Regions from separate parts of the Pseudomonas sp. 8_5_2 genome, predicted to be linked through region 2. Evidence: predicted binding sites of a transcription regulator. Region 2 holds the regulator's gene; the other holds the start of a gene.
The links. Region 2 encodes FliA, which starts transcription of late flagellar genes. Its sites were predicted from a motif close to CTAAAGTTTNNNNNNNNNNNGCCGNTAA; they were not measured.
Positions count from the first base shown of each region.

Region 1: AC5O5R_RS25215 (methyl-accepting chemotaxis protein) is a predicted target of FliA. The motif match lies at 13,832-13,859, and genes of this name have one in related genera.

Region 1 covers NZ_CM181238.1:5,507,427-5,522,986, reverse strand. The annotation lists gene AC5O5R_RS25270 (amino acid permease) at 1-525, shown strand, start outside; gene hutI (imidazolonepropionase) at 541-1,746, shown strand; gene hutG (N-formylglutamate deformylase) at 1,757-2,560, shown strand; gene pip (prolyl aminopeptidase) at 2,736-3,707, shown strand; gene dtd (D-aminoacyl-tRNA deacylase) at 3,704-4,141, shown strand; gene AC5O5R_RS25245 (glucan biosynthesis protein G) at 4,404-6,143, shown strand; gene mdoH (glucans biosynthesis glucosyltransferase MdoH) at 6,136-8,709, shown strand; gene AC5O5R_RS25235 (transporter substrate-binding domain-containing protein) at 8,944-9,741, shown strand; gene AC5O5R_RS25230 (amino acid ABC transporter permease) at 9,820-10,782, shown strand; gene AC5O5R_RS25225 (amino acid ABC transporter ATP-binding protein) at 10,775-11,509, shown strand; gene AC5O5R_RS25220 (methyl-accepting chemotaxis protein) at 11,687-12,391, opposite strand; gene AC5O5R_RS25215 (methyl-accepting chemotaxis protein) at 12,509-13,630, opposite strand; gene AC5O5R_RS25210 (methyl-accepting chemotaxis protein) at 13,921-15,501, opposite strand.
Region 2 covers NZ_CM181238.1:1,679,103-1,693,297, reverse strand. The annotation lists gene AC5O5R_RS07770 (CheW domain-containing protein) at 1-546, opposite strand, end outside; gene AC5O5R_RS07765 (ParA family protein) at 546-1,334, opposite strand; gene motD (flagellar motor protein MotD) at 1,557-2,414, opposite strand; gene AC5O5R_RS07755 (flagellar motor protein) at 2,418-3,158, opposite strand; gene AC5O5R_RS07750 (protein-glutamate methylesterase/protein-glutamine glutaminase) at 3,158-4,288, opposite strand; gene AC5O5R_RS07745 (chemotaxis protein CheA) at 4,335-6,545, opposite strand; gene AC5O5R_RS07740 (protein phosphatase CheZ) at 6,558-7,346, opposite strand; gene AC5O5R_RS07735 (chemotaxis response regulator CheY) at 7,367-7,741, opposite strand; gene fliA (RNA polymerase sigma factor FliA) at 7,847-8,587, opposite strand; gene fleN (flagellar synthesis regulator FleN) at 8,584-9,417, opposite strand; gene flhF (flagellar biosynthesis GTPase FlhF) at 9,511-10,818, opposite strand; gene flhA (flagellar biosynthesis protein FlhA) at 10,830-12,959, opposite strand; gene flhB (flagellar biosynthesis protein FlhB) at 13,081-14,195, opposite strand, start outside.

The DNA of each region.
Region 1 (15,560 bases), 2.1 Mb from region 2:
TCCGCCGCGATCTCCGCCATCAACAGCGACATCTTCGGCGCCGGCCGCATGATGTACGGCCTGGCCCAGCAAGGTCACGCCCCGCGCAGCTTCAGCAAGCTGTCGAAGCATGGCGTGCCGTGGATGACCGTGGTGGTGATGGGCGCCGCACTGCTGGTCGGTGTGCTGCTGAACTACCTGATCCCGGAAAACGTGTTCCTGCTGATTGCCTCCATCGCCACCTTCGCCACCGTTTGGGTGTGGCTGATGATCCTGGTCACCCAGGTGGCCATGCGCCGCAGCATGAGCCGTGAAGAGGTTGCCCAGCTCAAGTTCCCGGTTCCGTTCTGGCCATACGGCCCGGCCATGGCCATTGCGTTCATGGTGTTCATCTTTGGCGTGCTCGGCTACTTCCCGGACAGCCAGCCGGCCTTGCTGGTCGGGGTGGTCTGGGTGGTGTTCCTGGTGGCCTCCTACCTGCTGTGGTGCAAGCCGCGGGCAGGGCAGGGCCAGCCGGTATCGGAGCCGGTCGAGTTGCACCGCTAGCAAAGGAGATTGTGCATGAGAACCCTCTGGCAGCATTGCCATGTGGCAACCATGGCCGAGGGCCGCTACTCGAGCATCGAGGACGCGGCCATCGTGACCAATGCCGGGCTGATCGAGTGGATCGGCCCACGGGCCGAGCTGGCGCCGGTCGATGCCGAGCGCACCGTTGACCTGGGCGGCGCCTGGGTCACCCCGGGGCTGATCGACTGCCACACCCATGCGGTGTTTGGTGGTAACCGCAGCGGCGAGTTCGAGCAGCGCCTGCAAGGCGTGAGCTACGCCGAAATTGCCGCCCAGGGTGGTGGCATCGCCAGCACCGTGCGGGCCACCCGTGCGGCCAGCGAGGACGAGCTGTTTGCCAGTGCCCGGCAGCGGGTTCAGGCATTGATGCGCGATGGCGTGACCACCATCGAGATCAAGTCCGGCTACGGCCTGGACCTGGCCAACGAGCGCAAGATGCTGCGCGTGGCCCGGCGCCTGGCCGACGAGCTGCCGCTGGCGGTGCGTGCCACCTGCCTGGCCGCGCATGCCTTGCCACCGGAGTACGCTGGCCGCGCCGACGACTACATCGCGCACATCTGCGACGAAATGCTGCCGGCCCTGGCCGCAGAAGGCCTGGTGGATGCGGTGGATGCGTTCTGCGAACACCTGGCGTTCTCCCCGGCCCAGGTCGAGCGACTGTTCATCAAGGCGCGCGAGCTGGGCCTGCCGGTCAAGCTGCACGCCGAACAGCTGTCGTCGTTGCACGGGTCAAGCCTGGCGGCGCGCTACCAGGCGCTGTCGGCTGACCACCTGGAATTCATGACCGAAGAAGACGCCATCGCCATGGCTGCAGCCGGCACTGTCGCCGTGCTGCTGCCGGGGGCCTTCTACTTCTTGCGCGAAACTCAGCTGCCGCCGATGGACGCCCTGCGCCGCCACGGGGTGAAGATTGCCCTGGCCAGCGACCTCAACCCCGGCACCTCGCCAGGGTTGTCGCTGCGGCTGATGTTGAACATGGGCTGCACGTGTTTTCGCATGACGCCAGAAGAAGCACTGGCCGGTGTCACGGTACACGCCGCCACGGCGCTAGGCCTGGGCGAGAGCCACGGCTCGCTGGAAGCGGGCAAGGTGGCCGACTTCGTCGCCTGGCAAATCGAACGCCCTGCCGACCTGGCCTACTGGCTGGGCGGCGACCTGCCCAAGCGCGTGGTGCGCAAGGGCCACGAAATCTCCAACTGAGCGAGGCGAGATGGACAAGGTACTGAGTTTTCACCAAGGCAGCCTGCCGCTGTTGATCAGCATGCCCCATGCCGGGCTGAACCTGACCGACGCCGTTCGCGACGGGCTGGTCGAGCAGGCGCGCAGCTTGCCGGATACCGACTGGCACATCCCGCAGCTGTATGACTTTGCTCAAGAGATGGGGGCCAGCGTGGTGGCGGCGGAGTATTCGCGCTTCGTCATCGACCTCAACCGCCCGGATGACGACACGCCGCTGTACGCCGGCGCTACCACCGGCCTGTACCCGGCCACACTGTTCGAGGGCGAGCCGCTGTTCAAGGCAGGCCTGGAGCCGACGACCGAGCAGCGCAAGCAATACCTTGAGCAGATCTGGCGCCCGTACCACGACACGCTTCGCAATGAGCTGATTCGACTGCGTGAGCAGTTTGGCTATGCGCTGCTGTGGGACGCCCACTCGATCCGTTCGCACATCCCGCATCTGTTCGATGGCACGCTGCCGGACTTCAACCTGGGCACGTTCAACGGCGCCAGCTGCGATCCGGCGCTTGCCGAGCGACTGGAGGACGTGTGTGCCCAGGCGCAGAACTACAGCCATGTGCTCAATGGCCGTTTCAAGGGCGGGCACATCACCCGCCACTACGGCGACCCCGCTCAGCATATTCATGCGGTGCAACTGGAGCTGGCGCAGAGTACCTACATGAATGAGGTCGAGCCCTTCGCCTACCGCGACGACCTGGCCCAACCTACCCGCCAGGTGTTGCGCCACTTGCTTGAGGAAACCTTGGCCTGGGGGAAGCAGCGCTACGGCGTCTGACCCTTGGCATTCGCCTCGGCATAGGCCTTCAGCCCGGCTTCGGCGAAGGCCCGGTCGAGCGCCGGGGTAGCGCTGTTGACTGCTCGGCACATGAACTCACCACGGGGGGCATGCTCTTGCTGCAATTCAGGTTTATGATGGCCCACGGCTGAATAAACCTCACACGGAGTGCGCAATGCAGACCCTGTACCCGCAGATCAAACCCTACGCCCGGCACGATCTGGCCGTGGAAGCGCCGCATGTGCTGTATGTCGACGAAAGCGGCTCGCCAGAAGGTCTGCCGGTGGTGTTCATCCACGGTGGCCCGGGGGCCGGTTGCGACGCCCAGAGCCGGTGCTATTTCGATCCCAACCTGTACCGCATCATCACCTTCGACCAGCGCGGCTGTGGCCGCTCCACGCCGCATGCGAGCCTGGAGAACAACACCACCTGGCACCTGGTCGAAGACCTCGAGCGTATCCGTGAGCACTTGGGCATCGACAAATGGGTACTGTTCGGCGGCTCGTGGGGCTCGACCCTGGCCCTGGCGTATGCCCAGACCCACCCCGAGCGCGTGCACGGCCTGATCCTGCGCGGCATCTTCCTGTGCCGCCCGCAGGAAATCGAGTGGTTCTATCAGGAGGGCGCCAGTCGCCTGTTCCCCGATTACTGGCAAGACTACATTGCGCCGATCCCGCCGGAAGAGCGCGGCGACCTGGTCAAGGCATTCCACAAGCGCCTCACCGGCAACGACCAGATCGCCCAGATGCATGCCGCCAAGGCCTGGTCCACCTGGGAGGGCCGCACTGCCACCCTGCGCCCCAACCCGCTGGTGGTCGACCGCTTCTCCGAGCCGCAGCGCGCGCTGTCGATTGCCCGCATCGAATGCCACTATTTCATGAACAACGCGTTCCTCGAGCCGGACCAGCTGATCCGCGACCTGCCGAAAATCGCCCATTTGCCTGCAGTGATCGTGCATGGCCGTTACGACGTGATCTGCCCGCTGGACAATGCCTGGGCGCTGCACCAGGCGTGGCCCAACAGTGAGTTGAAGGTCATTCGTGACGCCGGCCACGCCGCCTCCGAGCCTGGCATCACCGATGCCCTGGTGCGTGCGGCCGACCAGATGGCCCGGCGCCTGCTCGACCTGCCCCTGGAAGAAGCATGAGGGCGCTGCTGCAGCGTGTGCGCGGTGCGCGTGTCGAAGTTGCGGGGGAGGTGGTCGGCGCCATCGACCAGGGTTTGCTGGTGCTGGTCGCGGTCGAGCCTGAAGATTCCCCTGAGCTGGCCGACAAGCTACTGCACAAGCTGTTGAACTACCGTGTGTTCAGCGACGAGCAGGGCAAGATGAACCTGTCGCTCAAGGATGTCGGGGGTGGGTTGCTGCTGGTGTCGCAATTCACCTTGGCAGCGGATACCCGCAACGGCATGCGCCCGAGCTTCTCGACGGCAGCGCCGCCGGCCCTGGGCGCCGAATTGTTCGACTATCTTTTGCAGCAGGCCAAAGGCAAGCACGCCGATGTGGCGAGCGGGCGATTCGGCGCGGACATGCAGGTGCACCTGGTCAATGATGGCCCAGTGACATTCTTGTTACAAATATGAGGTCAAAAACCCTTTGTTTATGGGCAAACAAGGGGTTTTGTACGATAAATAGTTGTTCCAGCCTGATGCGTTGTCACGCGACCTGCTGGATAATCGCGCGCTGCATGGGCCTGCGTTCGCAGGTTCGTTTCACTCTGACTCGAGCATTGTCTGGATCCGTTTGGGGAATCATTACGCCCTCACGGGGTCCGAACAGTGCTCGCCAACCCGGCATTTGTCGCTGGCCGTTGGTTTCATGATCTGTTTTCGGCGAGGGTTGCTCGTGATTGTTAGTCCCCAAAAAGCATCAAGAATCCCCGGCATCCGCCTGCGCAAGGCCCTGATGGCCAGCGTGGCTCTGGTCGGCCTGATGAGCGCGGGCCAGCTGTGGGCATTCAATCTTGACGATGTTGCAGCCAAGGCAAAGGATCTGGCCGGCCAGAAGTACGACGCACCAAAAAGCAACCTGCCGGCAGTATTCCGCGACATGAAGTTCGCGGATTACCAGAAAATTCATTTCCTGCAGGAAAAGGCCGAGTGGGCCAAGGACAAGACCCCATTCAAGCTGTCGTTCTATCACCAGGGCATGCACTTCGACACCCCGGTGAAAATCAACGAGGTCACGGCCACCACGGTCGAGGAAATCAAGTACGACCCGAGCCGTTTCGAGTTCGGTGACGTGCCGCACGACCCGGAAACCACCAAGAACCTGGGTTACGCCGGTTTCCGCGTGCTTTACCCGATCAACAAGGCCGACAAGCAGGACGAGATCATGACCCTGCTTGGCGCCAGCTATTTCCGCGTGGTCGGCAAGGGCCATGTCTACGGTTTGTCGGCGCGTGGCCTGGCCATCGACACCGCACTGCCGTCGGGCGAAGAATTCCCGCGCTTTACCGAGTTCTGGGTCGAGAAGCCCAAACCGGCCGACAAGCACCTGGTGATCTACGCCCTGCTGGACTCGCCGCGTTCTACCGGCGCCTACAAGCTGACCCTGCGCCCGGGCAACGACACTGTGGTCGACGTGCAGTCCCGCGTGTTCCTGCGTGACCAGGTCAGCCGCCTGGGCATTGCGCCGTTGACCAGCATGTACCTGTTCGGCCCCAACCAGCCATCCAAGGTCCTCAACTATCGTCCGGCCCTGCACGATTCCGAAGGCCTGTCGATTCATGCCGACAACGGCGAGTGGCTGTGGCGTCCGCTGAACAACCCGAAACACCTGGCGGTGAGCAACTTCAGCGTTGAAAACCCGCGCGGTTTCGGCCTGATGCAGCGTCAGCGCGCCTTCAGCGACTATGAAGACCTCGACGACAACTACCAGAAGCGTCCAAGCGCCTGGATCGAGCCAAAGGGTGACTGGGGCAAAGGCACCGTCGATCTGGTAGAGATCCCGACTGCGGACGAAACCAACGACAATATCGTTGCCTTCTGGAGCCCGGAAAAACTGCCTGAGCCAGGCAAGCCGTTCGAGTACGCCTACCGCCTGCACTTCACCATTGATGAAGCGAAGTTCCAGGCGGCTGAACTGGGCTCGGTCAAGCAGACCCTGCGCTCCACCGGCGACGTCAAGCAGTCCAACCTGATCCGTCAGCCAGACGGCAGCGTGGCCTTCCTGGTCGATTTCGCAGGCCCGGCCCTGGCCGCCCTGCCGGAAGACACCGCAGTGCGCAGCCTGATCAGCGTGGGCGACAACGCCGAGGTGGTCGAGAACAATCTGCGCTATAACCCTGAGACCAAGGGCTGGCGCCTGACCCTGCGCTTGAAGGTCAAGGAAGCCAACAAGTCGACCGAAATGCGTGCCTCGCTGGTGCGCGACGTACCGGTCGAGCCCGCCAAGCCTTCCCAGGACACCAAGCAGGACAAGGCCGCAGCCAAGCATGCCAAGGCCGAAAAAGCGGTCAAGGCCGAGCAACCTGCCAAGGCTGACCAACCTGCCGCCGATGCGGCGCCCACCAACGGGGCCCCGGCCACCACCGAGAAGGTGCTGACCGAGACCTGGAGCTATCAGTTGCCTGCCGATGAGTAACTCAAGCGCAAGGCCGGTACCGCTTGGCGAGTACCTGGCCCACCTACCATTGAGCGACGAGCAACGGGCGGAACTTGCCAGCTGCACCTCGTTCAGTGAGCTGCACCAACGCCTGGCGGCCAACCCGGCCGCCGATTCCGCCGAGGCGGTGCAGGCCTCGGTCGGCTCACGCCTGACCGTTGGCAGTGCCGCCGAACTGGAAGACGCCGAAATGCTCGGCGTCGATGGCAGCGGCCGCCTGTGCCTGAAGATCGCCCCGCCGATCAACCGCACCAAGGTCGTGCCAGAGCCTTGGCGGACCAACGTGCTGATCCGCATGTGGCGGCGCATGACCGGTCGCCCGAATGCGCCGCAGCCGCCCAAGCGCGAGCTGCCGCCGGCACGCTGGCGTACGGTCGGTTCGATCCGCCGTTACATCCTGCTGACCCTGATGATCGGCCAGACCATCATCGCTGGCTGGTACATGAAGGGCATCCTGCCGTACCAGGGCTGGTCGTTCGTCGACCTCGACGAAATCCTCAGCCAGTCGCTGTGGGACACGGTGGTGCAGGTGTGGCCGTATGCCCTGCAGACATCCATCCTGATTCTCTTCGGCATCCTCTTCTGCTGGGTGTCGGCGGGCTTCTGGACCGCGCTGATGGGCTTCCTCGAGCTGCTCACCGGGCGCGACAAGTACAAGATTTCGGGCAGCAGTGCTGGCAATGAGCCGATTGCACCCGAGGCGCGTACCGCGCTGGTGATGCCGATCTGCAACGAAGACGTGCCGCGCGTGTTCGCCGGCCTGCGTGCAACGTTCGAATCGGTAGCCGCCAGCGGCAACCTCGACCGTTTTGACTTCTTCGTGCTCAGCGACACCAATGACACCGACATCGCCGTGGCCGAGCAACAAGCCTGGCTGGACGTGTGCCGCGAGACCAAGGGCTTCGGCCGCATCTTCTACCGTCGCCGCCGGCGCCGGGTGAAGCGCAAGAGTGGCAACCTCGACGACTTCTGCCGTCGCTGGGGTGGCGATTACAAGTACATGGTCGTGCTCGACGCCGACAGCGTCATGAGCGGCGAGTGCCTGAGCAGCCTGGTGCGCCTGATGGAGGCCAACCCGGACGCCGGCATCATCCAGACCGGCCCGAGAGCCTCGGGCATGGACACCCTGTATGCGCGCATGCAGCAGTTTGCCACCCGCGTGTACGGCCCGCTGTTCACCGCCGGCCTGCACTTCTGGCAGCTGGGCGAATCGCACTACTGGGGCCACAACGCGATCATCCGCATGAAACCCTTCATCGAGCACTGCGCGCTGGCGCCGTTGCCGGGCAAGGGCGCGTTTGCCGGGGCAATTCTTTCCCACGACTTCGTCGAAGCTGCGCTGATGCGCCGTGCCGGCTGGGGAGTGTGGATCGCCTACGACCTGCCAGGCAGTTACGAAGAGCTGCCGCCCAACCTGCTGGACGAGCTCAAGCGTGACCGCCGCTGGTGCCACGGCAACCTGATGAACTTCCGCCTGTTCCTGGTCAAGGGCATGCACCCGGTGCATCGCGCGGTGTTCCTGACCGGGGTGATGTCGTACCTGTCGGCGCCGCTGTGGTTCCTGTTCCTGGTGCTGTCGACGGCGCTGCTGGCGACCAACACCCTGATGGAACCGCAGTATTTCATCGAACCGTACCAGCTGTACCCGCTGTGGCCGCAGTGGCACCCGGAAAAGGCCGTGGCGCTGTTCTCCACCACCATCGTGCTGCTCTTCCTGCCCAAGCTGCTCAGCGTCATCCTGATCTGGGCCAAGGGCGCCACCGAGTTTGGTGGGCGGATCAAGGTCACCCTGTCGATGCTGATGGAGATGCTGTTCTCCATGCTGCTGGCACCGGTGCGCATGATCTTCCACACCCGCTTCGTGCTGGCCGCGTTCCTCGGCTGGGCTGCGACCTGGAACTCGCCCCAGCGTGACGACGACTCCACGCCGTGGAGCGAAGCCGTGCGCCGCCATGGCCCGCAGACCCTGCTGGGCATTGCCTGGGCATCGCTGGTGGCCTGGCTGAACCCGAGCTTCCTGTGGTGGCTGGCGCCGATCGTCGGTTCGCTGGTGCTGTCGATCCCGGTTTCGGTGATTTCCAGCCGCACCCGCCTGGGCCTGGCGGCCAAGGACGAGAAGCTGTTCCTCATCCCCGAGGAATACGCCACCCCGCAAGAGCTGCTGGCCACTGACCAGTACACCCACGAGAACCGCTGGCATGCCCTGCATGACGGCTTCGTGCGGGCGGTGGTCGACCCACGGCAGAACGCCCTGGCCTGCGCCATGGCCACTGCCCGGCACGGCCAGGCGGCGCCGATCGAGGCACTGCGTGCCGAGCGCGTGGCCAAGGCAATGGAGGTCGGGCCGAAAGGGCTGGACCTCAATACCCGCCTGGCCCTGCTCAGCGACCCGGTGGCACTGACCCGCTTGCATGAGCAAGTATGGGCCGAGCATAATGCGGCGTGGATCGATGTGTGGCGTGCTTCTATCAAGAACGACCCGCATTCGCCGCTGTTGCCGTTGCACCCGGAGAATGAAGGCCAGCCGGCACTCGTCGGCGCCTGACAGGGCCTATTCGCGGGTGAACCCGCTCCCGCAGGGGCTGTTCAGTACCTTGTGGGAGCGGGTTCACCCGCGAAGCTTTTAGGGCCCCCCCCTATTTTGGCCAACAAAGTCCCCCCCAACTCTAGGTCCCCGGGCCGCCATGCGTTAGCATCCCTCCCCGATATGCCACATCGGCCAGTACGGCCGTGCCAACAATAAGATTCGCTACTTTTCTTGCTAGGGGACTTGGTGATGATCAAGAAATACCTTTCGCGGCTGCTGGTCGGTGTTACCGCCCTGGTCGCAGTCACGGCAGCCCAGGCGGGCGCCATCGATGACGCGGTCAAGCGCGGCACCTTGCGGGTGGGCATGGACCCGACCTACATGCCGTTCCAGATGACCAACAAGCGTGGCGAGATCATCGGCTTCGAGGTCGATATCCTCAAGGCCATGGCCAAGTCCATGGGCGTGAAGTTCGAGGCCGTTTCCACCGCCTATGACGGCATCATCCCGGCCCTGCTGACTGACAAGTTCGACATGATCGGCAGCGGCATGACCCTGACCCAGGAACGCAACCTGCGCCTGAACTTCAGCGAGCCCTTCATCGTGGTTGGCCAGACCCTGCTGATCCGCAAGGAACTGGCCGGCGAGATCAAGTCGTACAAGGACCTGAACAACGAGAAGTACCGCCTCACCTCCAAGCTCGGCACCACCGGCGAGATGGTTTCCAAGAAGCTGATCGGCAAGGCCCAGTACCATGGCTACGACAACGAGCAAGAGGCGGTGATGGATGTGGTCAACGGCAAGGCTGACGCCTTTGTCTATGACGCCCCGTACAACGTTGTGGCAGTGGAGAAGGCCGGGGCCGGCAAGCTGCTGTTCCTCGAAGAACCCTTCACCTACGAGCCGCTGGCCTTCGGCCTGAAGAAAGGCGACTACGACAGCATCAACTTCATCAACAACTTCCTGCACCAGATCAAGCATGACGGGACCTACGATCGTATCCACGACAAGTGGTTCAAGAACAAGGACTGGCTAAAGGAAATGGAATAAAGCCCAGGCCACAAGCCGGCTTTATGACCCCGACGCGCAGGCAAACCCTGCGCGTTCGCATTTACGGAAGTACCCCACGTGATCAAACACAAGAAAGCCCAGTGGCCTTGGCATGGGCTGACCGCCCTGGTCCTGGTGGGCCTGGCGATCAGCCTGTACATGGCTACCTCGATGATTTCCTACGAGTGGCGCTGGAACCGCGTACCCCAGTATTTCGCCTACAAGGCCGAGGATACGCAGCGCGCCGCCGGTTACGGTACCGTGCAGGAAATCGTCATCTCCGGCGATAACGCCCGTGTCACGCTGAAGGACGACAGCGGCGCCGAGCAAGTGCTTGAGGTGGCCAAGGACAGCCTGCAACTGAGCCGCGGCGACGATGTTGCCGAAGGCGACGCGATCGGCGTAACCCGGCATTGGGCCGCGGGCCCGCTGGCCTGGGGCCTGTGGACCACGCTGTGGATTTCGGTAGTGTCCGGCGCGCTGGGCCTGCTGATCGGCCTGTTCGCCGGGTTGTGCCGGTTGTCGAACAACCCGACCCTGCGTGACCTGTCCACCGTCTATGTCGAGCTGGTGCGCGGCACGCCGCTGCTGGTGCAGATCTTCATCTTCTACTTCTTTATCGGCACCGTGCTCAATCTGTCCCGCGAGTTCGCCGGGGTAGCGGCGCTGGCGCTGTTCACCGGCGCCTACGTGGCGGAAATCGTCCGTGCCGGCGTGCAGTCGATCGCCAAGGGCCAGAACGAAGCAGCCCGCTCGCTGGGGCTGAACACCAGCCAGTCGATGCGCCACGTGATCCTGCCGCAGGCGTTCAAGCGCGTGCTGCCACCGCTGGCTGGGCAGTTCATCAGCCTGGTCAAGGACACGTCGCTGGTGTCGGTGATCGCCATCACCGAGCTGACCAAGAGCGGCCGCGAGGCCATCACCACCTCGTTCTCGACCTTCGAGATCTGGTTCTGCGTGGCAGGCCTGTACCTGCTGATCAACCTGCCGCTGTCGCACATTGCCAGCCGGCTTGAGCGGAGGCTTGCGCAAAGTGATTGAAGTTCGTGACCTGGTAAAGATCTTCGATACCCGCGGCCAGGTGGTGCGTGCGGTAGACAACGTCACCACCCGCGTGGCCAAGGCCGAAGTGGTGGTGGTGCTGGGCCCGTCGGGTTCAGGCAAGTCGACCTTCCTGCGCTGCCTCAACGGCCTGGAGCACTTCGACGAAGGCCACGTGGCCATCGACGGCTTGCAGCTGGCCGACCCGAAAACCGACATCAACGCCTACCGCCGCGAAGTCGGCATGGTGTTCCAGCACTTCAACCTGTTCCCGCACATGACCGTGCTGGAAAACCTGTGCCTGGCACAGAAGGTGGTGCGCAAGCGCAACAAGGCCGAGCGCGAAGCCAAGGCCCGAGCGTTGCTGGAGAAGGTAGGTATTGCCCAGAAGGCCAATGAATACCCTTCGCGCCTGTCCGGCGGCCAGCAGCAGCGCGTAGCCATTGCCCGTGCCCTGGCCATGGACCCGAAGGTGATGCTGTTCGACGAGCCGACCTCGGCGCTGGACCCGGAAATGGTCGGCGAAGTGCTGGACGTGATGAAGACCCTGGCCCAGGAAGGCATGACCATGGTCTGCGTCACCCACGAAATGGGCTTTGCCCGCGAAGTGGCCGACCGGGTGCTGTTCTTCGACCACGGCAAGCTGCTGGAAGATTCGCCGCCGGCGGAGTTCTTTGCCGCACCGAAAGACCCGCGTGCGCAGGCGTTCCTGCGCCAGGTGCTGTAATGGCCGGGGGCGCTTTGCGCCCCTTTCGCCGGCAAGCCAGCCCCCAGAGGGATCGCGCCGGCCTCTGGGAACTGAGCTACATGGTTGCTGTTGCAGGCACACCGCAGTATTGAGAATTGTGCATTCCCTGTGGGAGCTGGCTTGCCAGCGATTGGGCTGCGAGCAGCTCCGGCAATCTCAGATGTTGAAACGCCCTACCATCCCCCGCAACTCCCGCCCCAACTGCTCCAGCTCGCCACTCGACGCCGCCGTCTGCTCACTGGCCGCACTGGTCTGATCAGACACATCCCGCACGTTCAGCACACTGCGGTTGATCTGCTCGGCCACCACGCTCTGCTCTTCGCTGGCCGTGGCGATCTGCTGGTTCATGCCCTGGATGTTCGACACCGTGTCGGTGATCTGGCTCAGCGCATCGCCTGCCCTGCGGCTCAGCTCCACGCTCTGCTCGGTCAGGCTCTTGCTGCTGTCCAGTAGCCGGGTCACTTCGTCGGTACCGTTGTGCAGGCTGTCGATCAATTGGCCGATTTCCTCTGTCGCGGTCGAAGTTCGCTGGGCCAACCCGCGCACCTCATCGGCCACCACGGCAAACCCGCGCCCGGCTTCCCCCGCCCGCGCTGCTTCGATCGCCGCGTTCAGGGCCAGCAGGTTGGTCTGCTCGGACACCGACTTGATCACATCGAGGATGCTGCCAATGCGCTGGCTCTCGCCCGCCAGGTGCTGCATGGCGGCCAGGCAATGGTCCATCTGCCCGGCCAGTTGCTCGATGCGGCCGATGGCTTCGGCGACCACCTGGTCACCCACCTGCGCCTGCTGGTCAGCGTTGGTGGCGGCCAGCGAGGCTTGCTCGGCGTTCTGCGCCACTTCCTGCACGGTGGCGCTCATCTGGTTCATGGCGGTGGCCACTTGGTCGGTTTCCTCGCGCTGCTGGTTGATGCGCAGCTTGGTGTCTTCGCTGCTGGCCGCCAGCTGCGTGGCGGCCTGGGACAGCTGGCCGACACCCTAGTCGATACCACCGATAAGCGCGCGCAGGCTCAAGGTCATCTCGCGCATGCTGCTCTGCAACTGGCCCATCTCGTCGCGGCGTTGCACCGTGTCGACCTGGGTCAGGTCGCCCTTGGCAATGCGTGCGGCTACGGCCAGCGTCTGGCGCAAGGGCTGGGTTATCTGCAAGGTGATCAGCCAGGCGGCCAGCACCCCAACCGCCAGCGCCAGCAGCGCCACGGTGGTCAGCAGTGAGCGGGCAGCCACGGCTTCGCTGTCGCGTTGTGCGACCTTGCGTTTGCCCAGCTCCAGGCTGACCGCGCGCAGTTCGTTGCCCATATTTTCCATGTTGTTTTGCAGCTGCTCGACGCGCACGGCAGCGCGACGATACTGGTCCAGGATGGCGCGATACTTGGCCAGTTCGACCCCCGGCTGTTCACTGAGTGCGCGTGGCAAGCCCAGCGGCGCCAAGCCCCTGAGCAGTTGCCCAAGGCTACTGTCGGCGGCGTTCAAGGCGTTGTCGCCGACCTTGGCAAAGTCTTCGACGGGGGTGAAGGTATAGGCCGGTACCAGGCTCTGCTGATTGGCGCCGTCGACATGCCGGGTGAGCGTGTCCATCAGGCCTAGCACGCCACTTTGCTGGCTGTCGGCAGGCATCTTGAGCAAGGCCTGGGTCTGCAGTTCGTCGATGACGGCATTGAGCTTTTGCTCCTGCACCTGCATGGCCTCGCGCAAGGCAATTCGGTTGGCGACACTGCGTTGCAGTTCGCTGAAGTCGTCGCGCAGGCGCTGCAGCAGGGCCAGCTTTTCAGTCAGCATTTGCCGCGATTCATCGACGCTGCTGCGTTGTTGCAGCGTGGTCAGCATGTTGTCGAGCTGGTCGAGGATACTGCCCATCCGCGATTTGCTGGCGTCGTCGTCGAGCACGCGGTAGGTGATGCGTTCCGCGCGCAGGTCCTTGGTCAGGTCGTTGATCAGGCCGATTTCGCTGAGTTGCTGCGAGCGAACAATGGCGTCATCCAGCGCGCGCCAGCCGCTGATCGTGGTGGCCAGGGTAAGCAGCAGGACCACGGCAAAGCCTAGGGCCAGCTTGGCAGCGACGCTGATGTTGCCGAGCTTGCGGTTGAGGTAGCCGAGCATGGGAAGTCTCCGAGCGATTGAGAGAGGGGATGCAGGCGCATTGCTGGCATCACACCTTTGCCAATCGGCAGCGGAGTTGTAGGACTTGACCTGATAATCAGGTAGGAAATGGCACTTGCAACTGTAGGAAGAATTACCTTGCGGCGTGACCGCTGTAGGAGCGGCCTTGCGTCGCGAACGGGCCGCAAAGCGGCCCCGGCAATAAAGGCTGCGAAGCTGAAATCTTGGGGCCGCTATGCGCCCCATCGCGACACAAGGCCGCTCCTACAGGAACGTGTGGTCCCGCTGGATCAGAGCCTGAACCGCCCCACCAACCCCTGTAAATGGGTGCCTAGCCGCGCCAGCTCCACACTCGAACTGGCCGTCTCTTCACTGGCCGCCGAGGTCTGGTCGGAGATATCCCGCACATTCATGACGCTGCGGTTGATCTCCTCGGCTACCGCCGTCTGTTCCTCCGCCGCCGTGGCAATCTGCTGGTTCATCGCCTGGATCGACGATACGGTACGGGTGATCGTCTCCAGCGAGCTGCCGGCACGGCGGGTCAGCTCGACGCTGCTGTCGGTCAGCTGGCGGCTGTTGTCCATTACGCTGGCCACCCGTTGGGTGCCGCTTTGCAGGCCGGCGATCAGCTCTTCAATCTCTTCGGTCGACTGCTGGGTACGCTGGGCCAGGCTGCGCACTTCGTCGGCTACCACGGCAAAGCCACGGCCAGCCTCGCCGGCGCGGGCGGCTTCGATGGCCGCGTTGAGGGCAAGCAGGTTGGTCTGCTGCGCTACCGACTTGATCACGTCGAGCACACTGCCGATCTTGTCGCTTTCGGCCTTGAGCTGGTTCATCGCCTCGCTTGAGTTGACCACTTCGCCGGCCAGGCGCTCGATCTGCGCGACCGCCTCGCCGACTACCCGGTCGCCTTCACGGGCCTGCTGGTCGGCCATCAGGGCGGCCTCCGAGGCCTGTTCCGCATTGCGTGCCACTTCATGCACGGTGGCAGTCATCTGGTTCATGGCGGTCGCTACCTGATCGGTCTCGACCTTCTGGTTGTTGACCCCCGCGCTGGTCTGCTCGGTGACAGCCGACAGCTGTTCGGCCGCACTGGCAATCTGGGTGACGCCATCGCCGATGCCGCCGATCAGTTCGCGCAGGCCCTGGGTCATGCGCTGCATGCTGGCTTGCAACTGGCCCAGTTCATCGCGTCGCTGCACCTGCAGCTGGTTCTCGGTCAGGTCGCCATTGGCCACGCGTTCGGCGGCGCGCAAGGTCTGGCGCAGCGGGATGATGATCTGCCGGGTGATGGCCCAGGCTGCCAGCAGGCCCAACGCCAGCGCCAGCACCGTAGCCATGGCGAGCAGGCTCTTGGCCCGCGCGGCACCTTCATCGCGCACGACGGTTTGCGAGGCAGTCATCGCCTGGCTGGCTTTCAGCAAGACCGTGCCCTGGTCGGCCATGCGCCGCAATGCCTGCTCCGTGGCGTCCGGGTCGGCAGCGGACCGGCTGAGGTCGGCGTACGCTTGCCGATATTCGCGTACGGCTGCCAGCTGCTGCTGAAGGCGTTGCTGATCCTCAGGTTGGTCGATCTGCCCTAGCATCAGCTGGATCTGCCGCTCCAGGTCGTTCAGGGCCTTCTCCAGCTCTGCCACGGCCACGTTGTCGCGGTTGCGTTCGTAGTGTTGCCGGGCAATGCGCAAGTCCTGGGTGTACTGGTGAATCACCGAGATATTGCCCAGCTTGTCGCCACGATCGATGATGCTGTCCATGCCCAGCCAGCCGGTCACGGTGATGGCCAGGGTCAGCAGCAGCACCAAGCCGAAGCCCAGCCCCAGTTTGCGATTGACGCTCACATTGCCCAACGATTGGGCTAACCCTTGATACATGTACGACTCCCCGGCGCCTTGGCAGCACAAATAGTTGTTGTGTTGCCAAGGCCATCGGC
Region 2 (14,195 bases):
CAGCGGCGTCAGCTCCTGGCCCGCCAGGTTGTAGATCGAGCCCAGGCACACCAGAGGCACCGCCAGGGTCAGACCGGCAACGTCGAACAGCAGGCATTCGAACGGCTCGGCCGCCCACGCCGGGCGACCGTCTTCACTGGGTGGCGGCGCAGGCAGGTCGGGGGCCGGCAAATGCACATCGACCAACGGTACCGCGGGCTGCGGGGCTTGCTCTTCGACCAGCACCGGTATGGCGGCCTCGGCCACCACCTGCTGCTCGACCACGGTCACCACCGGCGGTTCAACCGGTATCACGCTGGGCAACACCGCCAGCCGGGGCTCGGCGAAAGGTCGCAGCGCAGGGCTGATGTCGGCTTCGGCTGGCGCTTGCCTTGCCGGCTGGCGGGCATCACGCGCCTGCTCCTCGCGCACCGCTGCGGCGAATTCTTGCGCCGCTGCCGGTAGCTCGATCAGGTCGTCAGCTTCGGTGGCCTCCTGCAGCAACCCGTCAAGGTACGATTGCAGGGCCACCTGTGGCCGGGTGCTGGTGTGCCGAGTCTGGGTCATCAAGCCACCTGCGCTGCAGTCTTGTAAGTGAGCAGGTGCTTTAGCAGCGCCCGATAGGCAATCAGGCCGCGGCTCTTGCCGTCGAACTGCGAGGGCGTGACACCCTTGCGGCTGGCATCGCGCAGCCGCGTGTCGACCGGGATGTAGCCCTGCCACACCTGCTGGCCGTAGGTATCGCGCAACAGCTTGAGCGTGCCCAGCGAGGCCTGGGTACGGCGGTCGAACAGGGTGGGCACGATCTGGTAAGGCAGTGCCTGCTTGCGCGAGCGGTTGACCATCGCCAGCGTACCGACCATGCGCTCAAGCCCCTTGACCGCCAGAAACTCGGTTTGCACCGGGATCACCAGCTGCTGGCTGGCCGCCAGCGCGTTCACCATCAGCACGCCGAGCAATGGCGGGCTGTCGATCAGGGCGTAGTCGAAATCCTGCCACAGCTGCGCCAGACTCTTGGCGATCACCAGCCCCAGGCCATTCTGCCCCGGCGACTGGCGCTCCAGCACCGCCAGCGCGGTGCTCGACGGCAACAACGAAATGCGCTCGTCGCTGGTGGGCAGCAGCAGTTGCCCAGGCAAGCCTTCGGGCACCCCGCCCTTGTGCAGGAACAGGTCGTAGCAGCTGTGCTCCAGGGCATCCGGGTTGTGCCCGAAATAGCTGGTCATCGAGCCGTGCGGGTCGAGGTCGACGACGACCACGCGCTTGCCGGCCTCGGCCAGCAGGCCGGCCAGGGCAATGGTAGTGGTGGTCTTGCCGACGCCACCTTTTTGATTGGCTACTGCCCAGACTCTCATCAAGCAAACTCTATCTATTGATTTGGCAGGGACACTGCCTTGCTCAAAATTTGAAAGCTCGCGCAATCACTGTGGGAGCGGGTTTATCGAAGCGTCGAACCGCCGCGAACACCGGCAAAGCCGGTGCCATATACCGAGTCGCGATCTTCGCGGGTGAACCCGCTCCCACAGGGATCGCCGTCAATGTCATGAACTCGTTAACAGTGACAGAGATTTGACGACTTATTGCCCCGCCACCGTTGCTGGCGTTGCCGGTGCACTTTGTGTGCCAGCCCGGCGCAATGCAGCGTCCGGTTTAGCGTTGGCACTGCCCGAGCCGGTCAGGCTCCGGCGCACTTCGAGGTTGCGCGAAATCACCAGCACCACCCGCCGGTTGCGCGCACGGCCGTCGGCGGTGTCGTTGCCGGCCACCGGCTGATACTCGCCGTAGCCCACCGAGGCCATGCGCGCCGGGTTGACCCCTTCCATGGCCAGCAGGCGCACGATGCTCGCCGCCCGCGCCGACGACAGCTCCCAGTTGGTCGGGTACTGCGCCGTGCGAATCGGCAGGTTGTCGGTAAAGCCCTCGACGTGCACCGGGTTGGCGAACGGCTTGAGAATGTTGGCCACCTTCTCGATGATGGCAAAGGCCTTGTCGCTGGGCATGGCATCGCCACTGCCGAACAGCAGCGACGAATTGAGCTCGATCTCGATCCACAGCTCGTTACCACGCACGGTCATCTGGTTGCTGTTGATCAGATCGCCAAAGGCATCGCGCACGTCATCGCTGATGGTTTTCAGCGGGTCGACATTGGTCGCGCCCAAGGCAGCCTCGGTCTGCTCGCTCTCTTTGACCAACGGCTCGGCCGGGCGCACGCTCAACGGCTGCTCATCACCGATAGGGATCGGCTTCATGCTGCGTTCCGGGTCGTTGAACACCCCGAGCAAGGCCTGGGAAATGACCTTGTACTTGCCCTCGTTGATCGAGGAAATCGAGTACATCACCACAAAAAAAGCGAACAGCAAGGTAATGAAGTCGGCGTACGACACCAGCCAGCGTTCGTGGTTTTCGTGTTCCTCGGTATGGCGACGGCGACGCATGGGTTACTCCATGAAGCCTTGCAGCTTCAGCTCGATCGAGCGCGGGTTTTCACCCTCGGCAATCGACAGCAGGCCTTCGAGCAGCATCTCGCGGTAGCGCGACTGGCGCATGACGAGGGCCTTCAGCTTGCTGGCGATCGGCAGCAGTATCAGGTTGGCGCTGGCCACCCCGTAGATGGTGGCGACGAAGGCCACGGCAATACCATTGCCCAGTTGCGCCGGGTCGGCCAGGTTGCCCATCACGTGGATCAGGCCCATCACCGCACCAATGATGCCGATGGTCGGCGCGTAGCCGCCCATGCTCTCGAATACCTTGGCAGCCTGGATGTCACGGCTTTCCTGGGTCAGGAAATCGACTTCGAGAATGCTGCGGATGGCTTCCGGTTCGGCGCCGTCCACCAGCAACTGCAGGCCCTTGCGTGCATAAGGGTCGGGCTCGCTGTCGGCCACCCCCTCCAGGCCCAGCAGGCCTTCCTTGCGTGCGGTCAGGCTCCAGTTCACCACGCGGTCGATCCCGCCCGCCAGGTCGACCCGTGGCGGGAACAGGATCCAGCGCAGGATCTGCAAGGCACGCTTGAACGACGACAGCGGCGACTGCAGCAGCGCCGCCGCCAGGGTACCGCCCAGCACGATCAGCGCCGCCGGGCCGTTAACAAGGGCACCGGCATGGCCGCCTTCGAGAAAGTTGCCACCGACAATGGCGACAAAGGCGAGGATCAGGCCGATCAGGCTGAGGACGTCCATCAGACGCACGCCTCCACCAGGTGCTTGCCGATTTCGTCCAGGCTGTACACGGCGTCAGCCAGGTTGGCCTTGACGATGGCCATGGGCATGCCATAGATCACGCAGCTGGCTTCATCCTGGGCCCACACCGTGCTGCCGCCCTGTTTCAGCAGGCGCGCACCTTCGCGGCCATCGGCGCCCATGCCGGTGAGCACCACCGACAGCACCTTGTCGCCATACGACTTGGCCGCCGAGCCGAAGGTAATGTCCACGCACGGCTTGTAGTTCAGGCGCTCGTCGCCGGGCAGGATCTTCACCGTGCCACGGCCGTCGATCATCATCTGCTTGCCCCCCGGGGCCAGCAGCGCCAGGCCGGGGCGCAGCATGTCGCCGTCCTCGGCTTCCTTGACACTGATGCGGCACAGTTTGTCGAGGCGTTCGGCAAAGGCTTTGGTGAACGCGGCCGGCATGTGCTGGATGAGCACGATCGGTGCCGGGAAGCTGGCCGGCAGCTGGGTCAGCACCCGCTGCAGGGCAACCGGGCCACCGGTGGAGGTGCCGATGGCGACCAGCTTGTAGGGCTTGCGCTTGGCGGCTGGCGAATGCGTAGGCGCAGCGGCCGGTGCACGGGCAGGCACGGGAGTACGCGCTGGTGCAGGGCTGGTGAAACCGCTGGCAGGTGCAGGGCTGCTGGAAGGCGCCGGTGCAGGTGCGGCCAACGGCACGTGGCTGGCGTAGCTGCCAAAACGGCGGTTGCTGCGGGAAATGGTGTGCACCTTCTCGCACAGCATCTGCTTGACCTTGTCGGGGTTGCGCGAGATGTCCTCGAAGTTCTTCGGCAGGTAATCAACCGCACCGGCATCCAGCGCATCGAGGGTGACCCGGGCGCCTTCATGGGTCAGCGAGGAGAACATCAGCACCGGCGTCGGGCAGCGCTGCATGATGTGCCGCACCGCGGTGATGCCGTCCATCATGGGCATTTCGTAGTCCATGGTGATGACATCGGGTTTCAGCGCCAGCGCCTGGTCGATTGCTTCCTTGCCGTTGGTCGCGGTACCCACTACCTGGATCGTCGGATCCGACGAGAGGATTTCCGAGACGCGGCGGCGGAAGAAACCGGAATCATCCACCACCAGGACCTTGACTGCCATAAACACTCCATTAGGCGGCGCAACCCGCCAGGGTGCGCCACCGAAATCAAATACGCCGCGCGGCGTAACGCTTGAGCATGCTCGGGACGTCGAGAATCAACGCAATGCGCCCGTCACCGGTAATGGTGGCCCCGGACATCCCCGGGGTCCCCTGCAGCATCTTGCCCAGCGGCTTGATTACCACTTCTTCCTGGCCAACCAGTTGATCGACGACAAAACCGATGCGCTGGGTGCCCACCGACAGGATCACCACATGGCCCTCGCGCTGCTCTTCGTGCACCTGGCCCTGCACCAGCCAGCGCTTGAGGTAGAACAGCGGCAGTGCCTTGTCGCGCACGATCACCACTTCCTGGCCGTCGACCACGTTGGTGCGCGACAGGTCGAGGTGGAAGATTTCGTTGACGTTGACCAGCGGGAAGGCGAACGCCTGGTTGCCCAGCATCACCATCAGGGTCGGCATGATCGCCAAGGTCAGCGGCACCTTGATGACGATCTTCGAGCCCTGACCCTTGGCCGAGTAGATGTTGATCGAGCCGTTGAGCTGGGAAATCTTGGTCTTCACCACGTCCATGCCCACGCCACGCCCCGACACGTCGGAAATCTCGGTCTTGGTCGAGAAGCCCGGGGCGAAGATCAGGTTGTAGCAGTCCGACTCGCTCAGGCGCTCGGCGGCGTCCTTGTCCATCAGGCCCTTTTCAACGGCCTTGGCGCGCAGGATGTTCGGGTCCATGCCCTTGCCGTCGTCCGAGATCGACAGCAGGATGTGGTCGCCTTCCTGTTCGGCCGACAGCACCACGCGGCCCGTGCGCGCCTTGCCGGAGGCATCACGCTCATCGGGCATCTCGATGCCATGGTCGACGGCGTTGCGCACCAGGTGCACCAACGGGTCGGCCAGGGCCTCGACCAGGTTCTTGTCGAGGTCGGTCTCTTCGCCGACAAGCTCCAGGTTGATTTCTTTTTTCAGCTGGCGAGCCAGGTCGCGGACCAGGCGCGGGAAGCGGCCGAAGACTTTCTTGATCGGCTGCATGCGGGTTTTCATCACCGCGGTCTGCAGGTCGGCGGTAACCACGTCGAGGTTGGACACGGCCTTGGACATGGCCTCGTCACCGCTGTTCAGGCCCAGGCGCACCAGGCGGTTACGCACCAGCACCAGTTCGCCGACCATGTTCATGATCTCGTCCAGGCGCGCGGTGTCCACCCGCACGGTGGTTTCCGCTTCGCTGACCGCGTGCTTGTCGGCGGCCGGGGCCGGCGCGCGAGGGGCAGCAGCAGGTTTGCTGGCAGGCGCAGGCGCCGCAGCTGGCGCCTGCGCCCTGGCCGCAGCCGGTGCTTCGACCGCAGCAACGTCGCCGCCGAACTTGCCCTTGCCGTGCAACTGGTCGAGCAGGGCTTCGAATTCGTGTTCGCTGATTTCGTCGCTGGCGGCGCTGGCCGTAGCGGTCTGTTCAGCGGCGGCAGGCGACGGCGCCTTGGCACCCGGCAACGCATCGACCTGGAACGTACCCTTGCCATGCAACTGGTCGAGCAGCGATTCGAACTCGGCGTCGCTGATCTCGTCGCTGACCGCTTCAGCGCTGACGGCAGCCGGCGGCGCCACAACCTCAGCGCTGAACTGGCCTTTGCCGTGCAACTGGTCGAGCAACGACTCGAACTCGGCGTCGGTGATTTCGTCGCCGGCCGCACTGACGGGCTCACCCTGCATCTGCTCGTCGGCAGCAGCTTGTGCCTTGACCGCATCGAGCGAATCGAGCAGCTGCTCGAACTCGCTGTCGGTGATGTCCTGTTGCGCGTCATCGGCCGCAGCAGCCAGCGGCGCCTCGGCGGCGGGCTGGAGTGCAGCAACGGCTGCCGCAGGCGCTTCGGCGCTGCCAGGTTCGGCCAGGCGCGACAATGCCGCCAGCAGCTCAGGGGTGGCCGGAGTCACTTCGGCGCGCTCGCGCACCTGGCCAAACATGCTGTTGACCGTATCCAGTGCTTCAAGCACTACGTCCATCAGTTCCGCGTCGACCCGGCGCTCACCTTTGCGCAGCACGTCGAACACGTTCTCGGCGATATGGCAGCACTCCACCAGCTCGTTCAGCTGAAGGAAGCCGGCGCCCCCTTTTACAGTGTGGAAACCGCGAAAGATCGCATTGAGCAGGTCGGCATCGTCGGGCCGGCTTTCCAGCTCGACCAGTTGCTCGGACAGTTGCTCAAGAATTTCGCCGGCTTCTACCAGGAAATCCTGGAGGATTTCTTCATCGGCGCCGAAGCTCATCAAACGTGCTCCTTAAAAACCCAGGCTGGACAGCAAATCATCGACATCGTCCTGACCGGACACAACGTCTTCACGCTTATCGGCATGAATCTGCGGACCTTCACCCCGAGTCGGATGTTTTTCTCGATCTTTTTCTGCACGCAATTGATCGTGGTCATGCTGAATGCCCGCAAACCGGTCGACCTGGCTGGCCATCAGCACCAGCTTGAGCAGGTTGCTTTCCACTTCGGTCACCAACGTGGTGACACGCTTGATCACCTGACCGGTCAGGTCCTGGTAGTCCTGCGCCAGCAGAATGTCGTTGAGGTGGCCAGCTACCTTGCGGTTGCCTTCAGCGCTGTGCGTCAGGAAACTGTCGACGCGCTTGACCAGGTCACGGAACTCTGGCGCAGCCACTTCGCGGCGCATGAAGCGCTGCCAGTCGGTGCTCAGCGCCTTGGCCTCGCTGGCCAGGTCGTTGAGCACCGGAGTGCTTTCCTCGACCAGGTCCATGGTGCGGTTGGCCGCGCCCTCGGTGAGCTTGACCACATACGACAGGCGCTCGGTGGCGTCGGTAATCTGCGACACCTCCTCGGCTTGCGGCATGGTCGGGTCGATCTGGAAACTGACGATGGCACTGTGCAGCTCGCGGGTCAGCTTGCCGACTTCCTGATACAGGCCGCGGTCGCGGGTCTGGTTCAGCTCGTGAATCAGCTGCACCGCCTCGCCAAAACGGCCTCGCTCCAGGCTTTCGACCAGCTCCTGGGCATGCTTCTTGAGGGTCGATTCGAACTCGCCCAACGACGTTTGTGATGATTCCATGGCGCGCCCCCTGGCGTGACTCAGCCGTTGACGCGTTCGAAGATCTTCTCGATCTTTTCTTTGAGCACCTGAGCGGTGAACGGCTTGACCACGTAACCATTGACGCCGGCCTGGGCCGCTTCGATGATCTGGTCGCGCTTGGCTTCGGCGGTCACCATCAGTACCGGCATGGTTTTCAGCTTCTCGCTGGCACGCACCTTACGCAGCAGGTCGATGCCGGACATGCCAGGCATGTTCCAGTCGGTCACCAGAAAGTCGTAGTCACCGTTCTCCAGCATCGGCAGCGCCGTGGTGCCGTCGTCCGCTTCGTGCGTGTTGGTGAAACCCAGGTCGCGCATCAGGTTCTTGATGATCCGCCGCATCGTCGAAAAGTCGTCAACGATGAGGATTTTCATATCTTTGTTCAAGTAGACCTCCAAGCAGTCTCGAACGCGCTCGGCTGCGAGCGCGCATTCAATCAATCCGGTACAACGTAGAAAACGACTGCAACGACAACGGGCTCAACGCGCCCGCCATTCCCCAAGGCGGCTGCGCAGGCGCGCAGCACACTGGCTGTGCAACTGGCTGACCCGCGACTCGCTGACCCCAAGCACCTCACCGATTTCCTTGAGGTTCAGCTCTTCGTCGTAGTACAGCGCCAGCACCAGGCGCTCACGCTCCGGCAGGTTGGCGATGGCCTCGGTCAGGGCTACCTGGAAGCGCTCGTCCTCCAGGCCGCGGGCAGGTTCGACCTGGCCGCTGGCGCCATCCTCATGCAGCCCTTCGTGCTCGCCGTCCTGCAACAGGTCGTCAAAGCTGAACAGGCGGCTGCCCAGGGTATCGTTCAAGATCCCGTAGTAATCATCGAGACTCAATTGAAGTTCGGCAGCAACTTCATGATCTTTAGCGTCACGGCCAGTTCTGGCTTCGACTGCGCGCATCGCGTCACTGACCATGCGGGTGTTGCGGTGCACCGAGCGCGGTGCCCAGTCGCCCTTGCGCACTTCGTCCAGCATCGCGCCGCGGATGCGGATACCGGCGTAGGTTTCAAAGCTGGCGCCCTTGCTGGCGTCGTACTTGTTGGCCACTTCCAGCAGGCCGATCATGCCGGCCTGGATCAGGTCCTCGACCTGCACGTTGGCCGGCAGCCGCGCCAGCAGGTGGTAGGCGATGCGCTTGACCAGCGGCGCGTAGCGTTCTATCAGCTCGTACTGGGCGTCTTTCGACGCCCGGCTGTACATCTTGAAGCCACTCGCGTTCATAGCACGGGTCCCGCGCTGGTGGGTTGCACCAGACGCTCGACGAAGAACTCCAGGTGGCCGCGCGGGTTGGCCGGCAGCGGCCAGCTGTCGACCTTCTGCGCAATCGCCTTGAAGGCCAGCGCGCACTTGGAGCGAGGGAAGGCTTCGTAGACTGCACGCTGCTTCTGCACCGCCTTGCGCACACACTCGTCGTACGGCACGGCGCCCACGTACTGCAGGGCAACGTCAAGGAAGCGGTCGGTGACCTTGGTCAGCTTGGCAAACAGGTTGCGCCCTTCCTGCGGGCTCTGCGCCATGTTGGCCAGCACGCGGAAACGGTTCATGCCGTAGTCGCGGTTCAGCAGTTTGATCAGGGCGTAGGCATCGGTGATCGAGGTCGGTTCGTCACACACCACCAGCAGCACTTCCTGCGCCGCGCGGACAAAGCTCACCACCGAGTCGCCAATGCCCGCAGCGGTGTCGATCACCAGCACGTCGAGGTTGTCGCCGACGTCGCTGAACGCCTGGATCAGCCCGGCATGCTGGGCCGGGGCCAGGTGCACCATGCTCTGCGTGCCCGAGGCCGCCGGCACGATGCGCACGCCGCCGGGGCCCTGCAGCATCACATCGCGCAGCTCGCAGCGCCCCTCGATGACATCGGCCAGGGTACGTTTGGGAGTCAGGCCCAGCAACACGTCGACATTGGCCAGGCCCAGGTCGGCGTCGAGCAGCATGACCCTGCGGCCAAGCTCGGCCAGCGCCAGGGACAAGTTCACTGAAACGTTAGTCTTGCCGACGCCACCTTTACCACCGGTCACGGCGATCACCTGTACAGGATGCATGCTACCCATGTCTGTTCTTTACCTTGTCTCGCTGGGACTCAGGCCACACGTAGGGCAATTCTGCGTACCCCTTGGTATAGCGACTTTGCACACGCTTCATGGTCAACCCGCTCGCCGTGGGTTGTGATAGAGATCAGCGAACATGTCGGCCATGGCCTCTTCACTGGGCTCGTCCTGCTGCTGCACATTGACTGCCCGGGTCACCAGCTGGTGCCCACGTGGCAAGTGCAGGTCGTCTGGAATGCGCGGGCCATCGGTGAGATAGGCCACGGGCAGTTCATGACTGATGGCAAGGCTCAGCACATCGCCAAGGCTTGCCGATTCATCGAGTTTGGTCAGGATGCAGCCGGCCAGGCCACAGCGCTTGTAGCTGTGATAGGCGGCGGTCAGCACCTGCTTCTGGCTGGTGGTGGCCAGTACCAGGTAATTCTTTGCGGCAATGCCACGCCCGGCCAAGGTTTCCAGTTGCATGCGCAGGGCCGGGTCGCTGGCCTGCAGGCCGGCGGTATCGATCAGCACCACGCGCTTGCGCAGCAGCGGCTCCAGCGCCGCAGCCAGCGACTGGCCCGGGTCGACGTAGGTCACCGGCACGTTGAGGATGCGACCCAGGGTCTTGAGCTGCTCCTGGGCACCGATGCGGAAGCTGTCCATACTCACCAGCGCCAGGTTCTGCGCGCCGTACTTGAGCACGTAGCGGGCGGCCAGCTTGGCCAGGGTGGTGGTCTTGCCCATGCCGGCCGGGCCGACCACGGCAATCACCCCGCCCTCTTCGATCGGCTCGATTTCGGGAATGTCGATCATCCGCGCCAGGTGCGCCAGCAGCATGCGCCAGGCCTGGCGTGGTTCTTCGATTTCGGCGGTCAGGTCCAGCAGCTCACGGGCGATCGGCCCGGACAGGCCGATGCGCTGCAGGCGGCGCCAGAGGTTGGCCTGCTGCGGCTTGCTGCCCTGCAACTGAGTCCAGGCCAGGGAGCCGAGCTGCACTTCCAGCAGCTCGCGCAGGCCCGACAGCTCGGAGCGCATGGCATCGAACAGGCGCGGGTCGACTGGTGCCGCGGCCGGGGCGGCAGCCGCCTCGGGGGTGTCAACGTGGGGCTCGACCAGCGGTTCGGCGGCCGTCAGCGACTGCCCGGCAAACAATTGGCGGTTGTTGTCGCTGCTGTCCTGGCGGTGGTCCAGCTCGGCCTGGGCAGTGGCGATGCGCGTGTGGGTTTTGCGCAGCTCTTCTTCCAGCTCGGCGTTGGGCACGCGCGGGGCCAGGGCGGACAGCTTGTAGTCCAGCGCGGCCGTCAGTTCGACACCACCGGCAATGCGGCGGTTGCCAATGATCGCGGCATCGGCGCCCAGCTCATCACGGACCAGTTTCATGGCCTGACGCATATCGGCGGCGAAAAATCGCTTAACTTGCATTATCCACTACCTCAGCCGTTAGGGCCCACGGTGGCAACGATGGTGACTTGCTTGTTGTCCGGTATTTCCTGATACGCCAGCACATGCAAATTCGGTACAGCCAGGCGACCGAAACGCGACAGCATGGCGCGGATCGGGCCGGCCACCAGCAGGATGGCCGGCTGGCCCTGCATTTCCTGGCGCTGAGCCGCCTCGATCAGCGAACGTTGCAGCTTCTCGGCCATGCTAGGTTCCAGAAGAACACCATCTTCCTGACCCTGCCCGGCCCTTTGCAGACTATTGAGCAAAATCTGTTCCAACCTTGGCTCCAGGGTAATCACTGGCAGCTCAGACTCAACGCCGACAATGCTTTGCACGATGGCGCGACACAATCCGACGCGCACCATCGCCACCAGCGCGGCGGTATCTTGACTCTTGCCGGCATTGTTCGCGATCGCTTCGGCAATGCTGCGGATATCGCGCACCGGTACCTGCTCCGACAGCAGGGCCTGCAGCACCTTCAGCAGGCCCGACAAGGAAATGACACCGGGCACCAGCTCTTCTGCAAGTTTAGGCGATGCCTTGGCCAGCACCTGCAGCAATTGCTGCACCTCTTCGTGGCCGATCAGCTCGTGGCAGTGCTTCTGCAGGATCTGGTTGAGGTGGGTAGCCACCACGGTACTGGCGTCAACCACGGTGTAGCCCAGCGACTGCGCCTGCGAGCGCTGGCCAACGTCGATCCACACCGCTTCCAGGCCGAATGCCGGGTCCCGCGCGGCAATACCGTTGAGCGTGCCGAATACCTGGCCCGGGTTGATGGCCAGTTCGCGGTCCGGGTAGATCTCGGCCTCGGCAAGGATCACCCCCATCAGGGTCAGGCGGTAGGCACTGGGCTGCAGGTCGAGGTTGTCGCGGATGTGCACCGTGGGCATCAGGAAGCCCAGGTCCTGGGACAGTTTCTTGCGCACCCCCTTGATCCGCGCCAGCAGCTGACCACCCTGGTTGCGGTCGACCAGCGGGATCAGCCGGTAACCGACCTCCAGGCCGATCATGTCGATCGGCGTGACATCGTCCCAGCCAAGCTCCTTGGTTTCCAGTGCACGTTGCGGCGAAGGCAGCAAGTCCTGCTGCTGCTGCGCCTCCTTGAGTGCCTGCAGCCTGGTCTTCTGCTGCTTCTTCCACACCAGGTAGGCGCCACCGCCCGCCAGCAGGCCAAGGCTGATGAAGGCGACGTGCGGCATGCCCGGCACCAGGCCCATGACGATCATCAGCCCGGCGGAAACCGCCAGTGCCTTGGGCGAATCGAACATCTGCCGGTTGATCAGCTTGCCCATGTCCTCGGAGCCGGAGGCACGGGTAACCATGATCGCGGCAGCGGTGGACAGCAGCAGTGAAGGCAATTGCGCCACCAAACCGTCACCAATGGTCAGCAGGGCGTACACCTTGCCAGCCTCCGTGAAACTCATGCCGTGCTGCATCATGCCGATCAATATGCCGCCGATCAGGTTGATGAACAGGATCAACAGGCCGGCGATGGCGTCCCCGCGGACGAACTTGCTGGCACCGTCCATCGAACCGTAGAACTCGGCCTCCTGGGCCACCTCGGCACGGCGGTGCTTGGCCTGGGCCTGGTCGATCAGGCCGGCGTTGAGGTCGGCGTCGATAGCCATCTGCTTGCCGGGCATGGCGTCGAGGGTGAAACGCGCGCTCACCTCCGAGATACGCCCGGCGCCCTTGGTGACCACCACGAAGTTGATAATCATGAGGATGGCGAACACCACCGCACCAACGACATAATTACCGCCGATCACCACCTCGCCAAAGGCCTGGATCACCTTGCCGGCGGCGCCATGGCCTTCCTGGCCGTGCAGCATCACCACTCGGGTGGAGGCCACGTTCAGGGCCAGGCGCAGCAGCGTGGCCACCAGCAAGATGGTGGGGAATGCGGCGAAATCGAGCGGCCGCAGGGCGTACACGCAGACCAGCAGGACAACGATCGACAGGGCGATGTTGAAGGTGAAGAACACGTCGAGCAGGAACGGCGGTATCGGCAACATCATCATTGCCAACATCACCAGCAGCAACAGCGGCACACCCAGGTTGCCCCGGCCAAGACCGGCCAGGTTGTTACGGGCGTTGCTGATTAACTGAGTGCGATCCACCGCGAGTCCTCTTGATGCAAAACTTTGACGCCCGAGGGGCGTCTGCGGCTGGCTTTGCAAGAAGCTGTCCAACTTTGCTCGGTGGGGGATTTATATTGCCTGTCCCGGCCCTGAGACAAGATCAACTGTCACGCCGCAAATCCGGCGGGATCGGCAGGTCGTCTTTCAACGGCTCCGGTCGCTTCCCTCTACCCGCCCGGTACTGGCGGATCTGGAACACATAGGCCAGCACCTGCGCCACCGCCAGGTACAACCCGGCGGGGATTTCCTGCTCGAGCTCGGTGGAGTAGTAGATCGCCCGCGCCAGCGCCGGCGACTCAAGAATCTGGATCTTGTGCTCGACAGCAATTTCGCGAATCTTCAAGGCCGTGAAATCAGCCCCCTTGGCCAGCAGCAACGGCGCCGCCCCACCCTTCTCCGGGTCATACTGCAACGCCACCGCATAATGCGTCGGGTTGGTGATGATCACATCGGCTTGCGGCACCGCGGCCATCATGCGCCGCTGCGACATCTCGCGCTGCAGCTGGCGAATGCGCTGCTTGACCTCGGGCTTGCCCTCGCTGTCCTTGTACTCGTCGCGCACTTCCTGCTTGGTCATCTTCATTTTCTTGTGCGTCTGGTACAGCTGGAACGGCACGTCCGCCGCCGCAATCAGCAACAGCCCGGTCGCCATCCACAACGCACTCCAGCCCACCACCTGCAAGCTGTGAATGATCGCCTGCTCCAGCGGCTCGTTGGCAATCGACAGCAAGGCCTGGCGGTCGTTGGTCAGCACCACCACCGCCACTATCAGGATCACGAAGAACTTGGCCAGCGCCTTGAGCAGCTCGGTCAGGCTGTTCATCGAGAACATGCGCTTGATCCCCGACAGCGGGTTCATGCGACTGAATTTAGGTTGCAGCAGGCTGCCAGAAAACAGAAAACCGCCCAACGCGATAGGCGCCACGAAGGAGATCACAAACAACAGGATCAGGATTGGCTGTACCGCCCATATCGCCATCTTGCCCGATGCCAGAAGAAACGCACCCATGGCCCGCTCGTCGACGATGATGTCGCGGGTCAGGCTGAAATTCATGCGCATCATCGCCAGCAGCGTCTCGGCCAGGTGGCCGCCGAACGCCAGCAGGCCACCGGCACCGGCCAGGGTCACTGCCACCGTGTTGAGCTCCTTGGAGCGGGCGATCTCGCCTTTCTCGCGGGCATCGCGCTTGCGCTTCTCGGTGGGGTCCTCTGTCT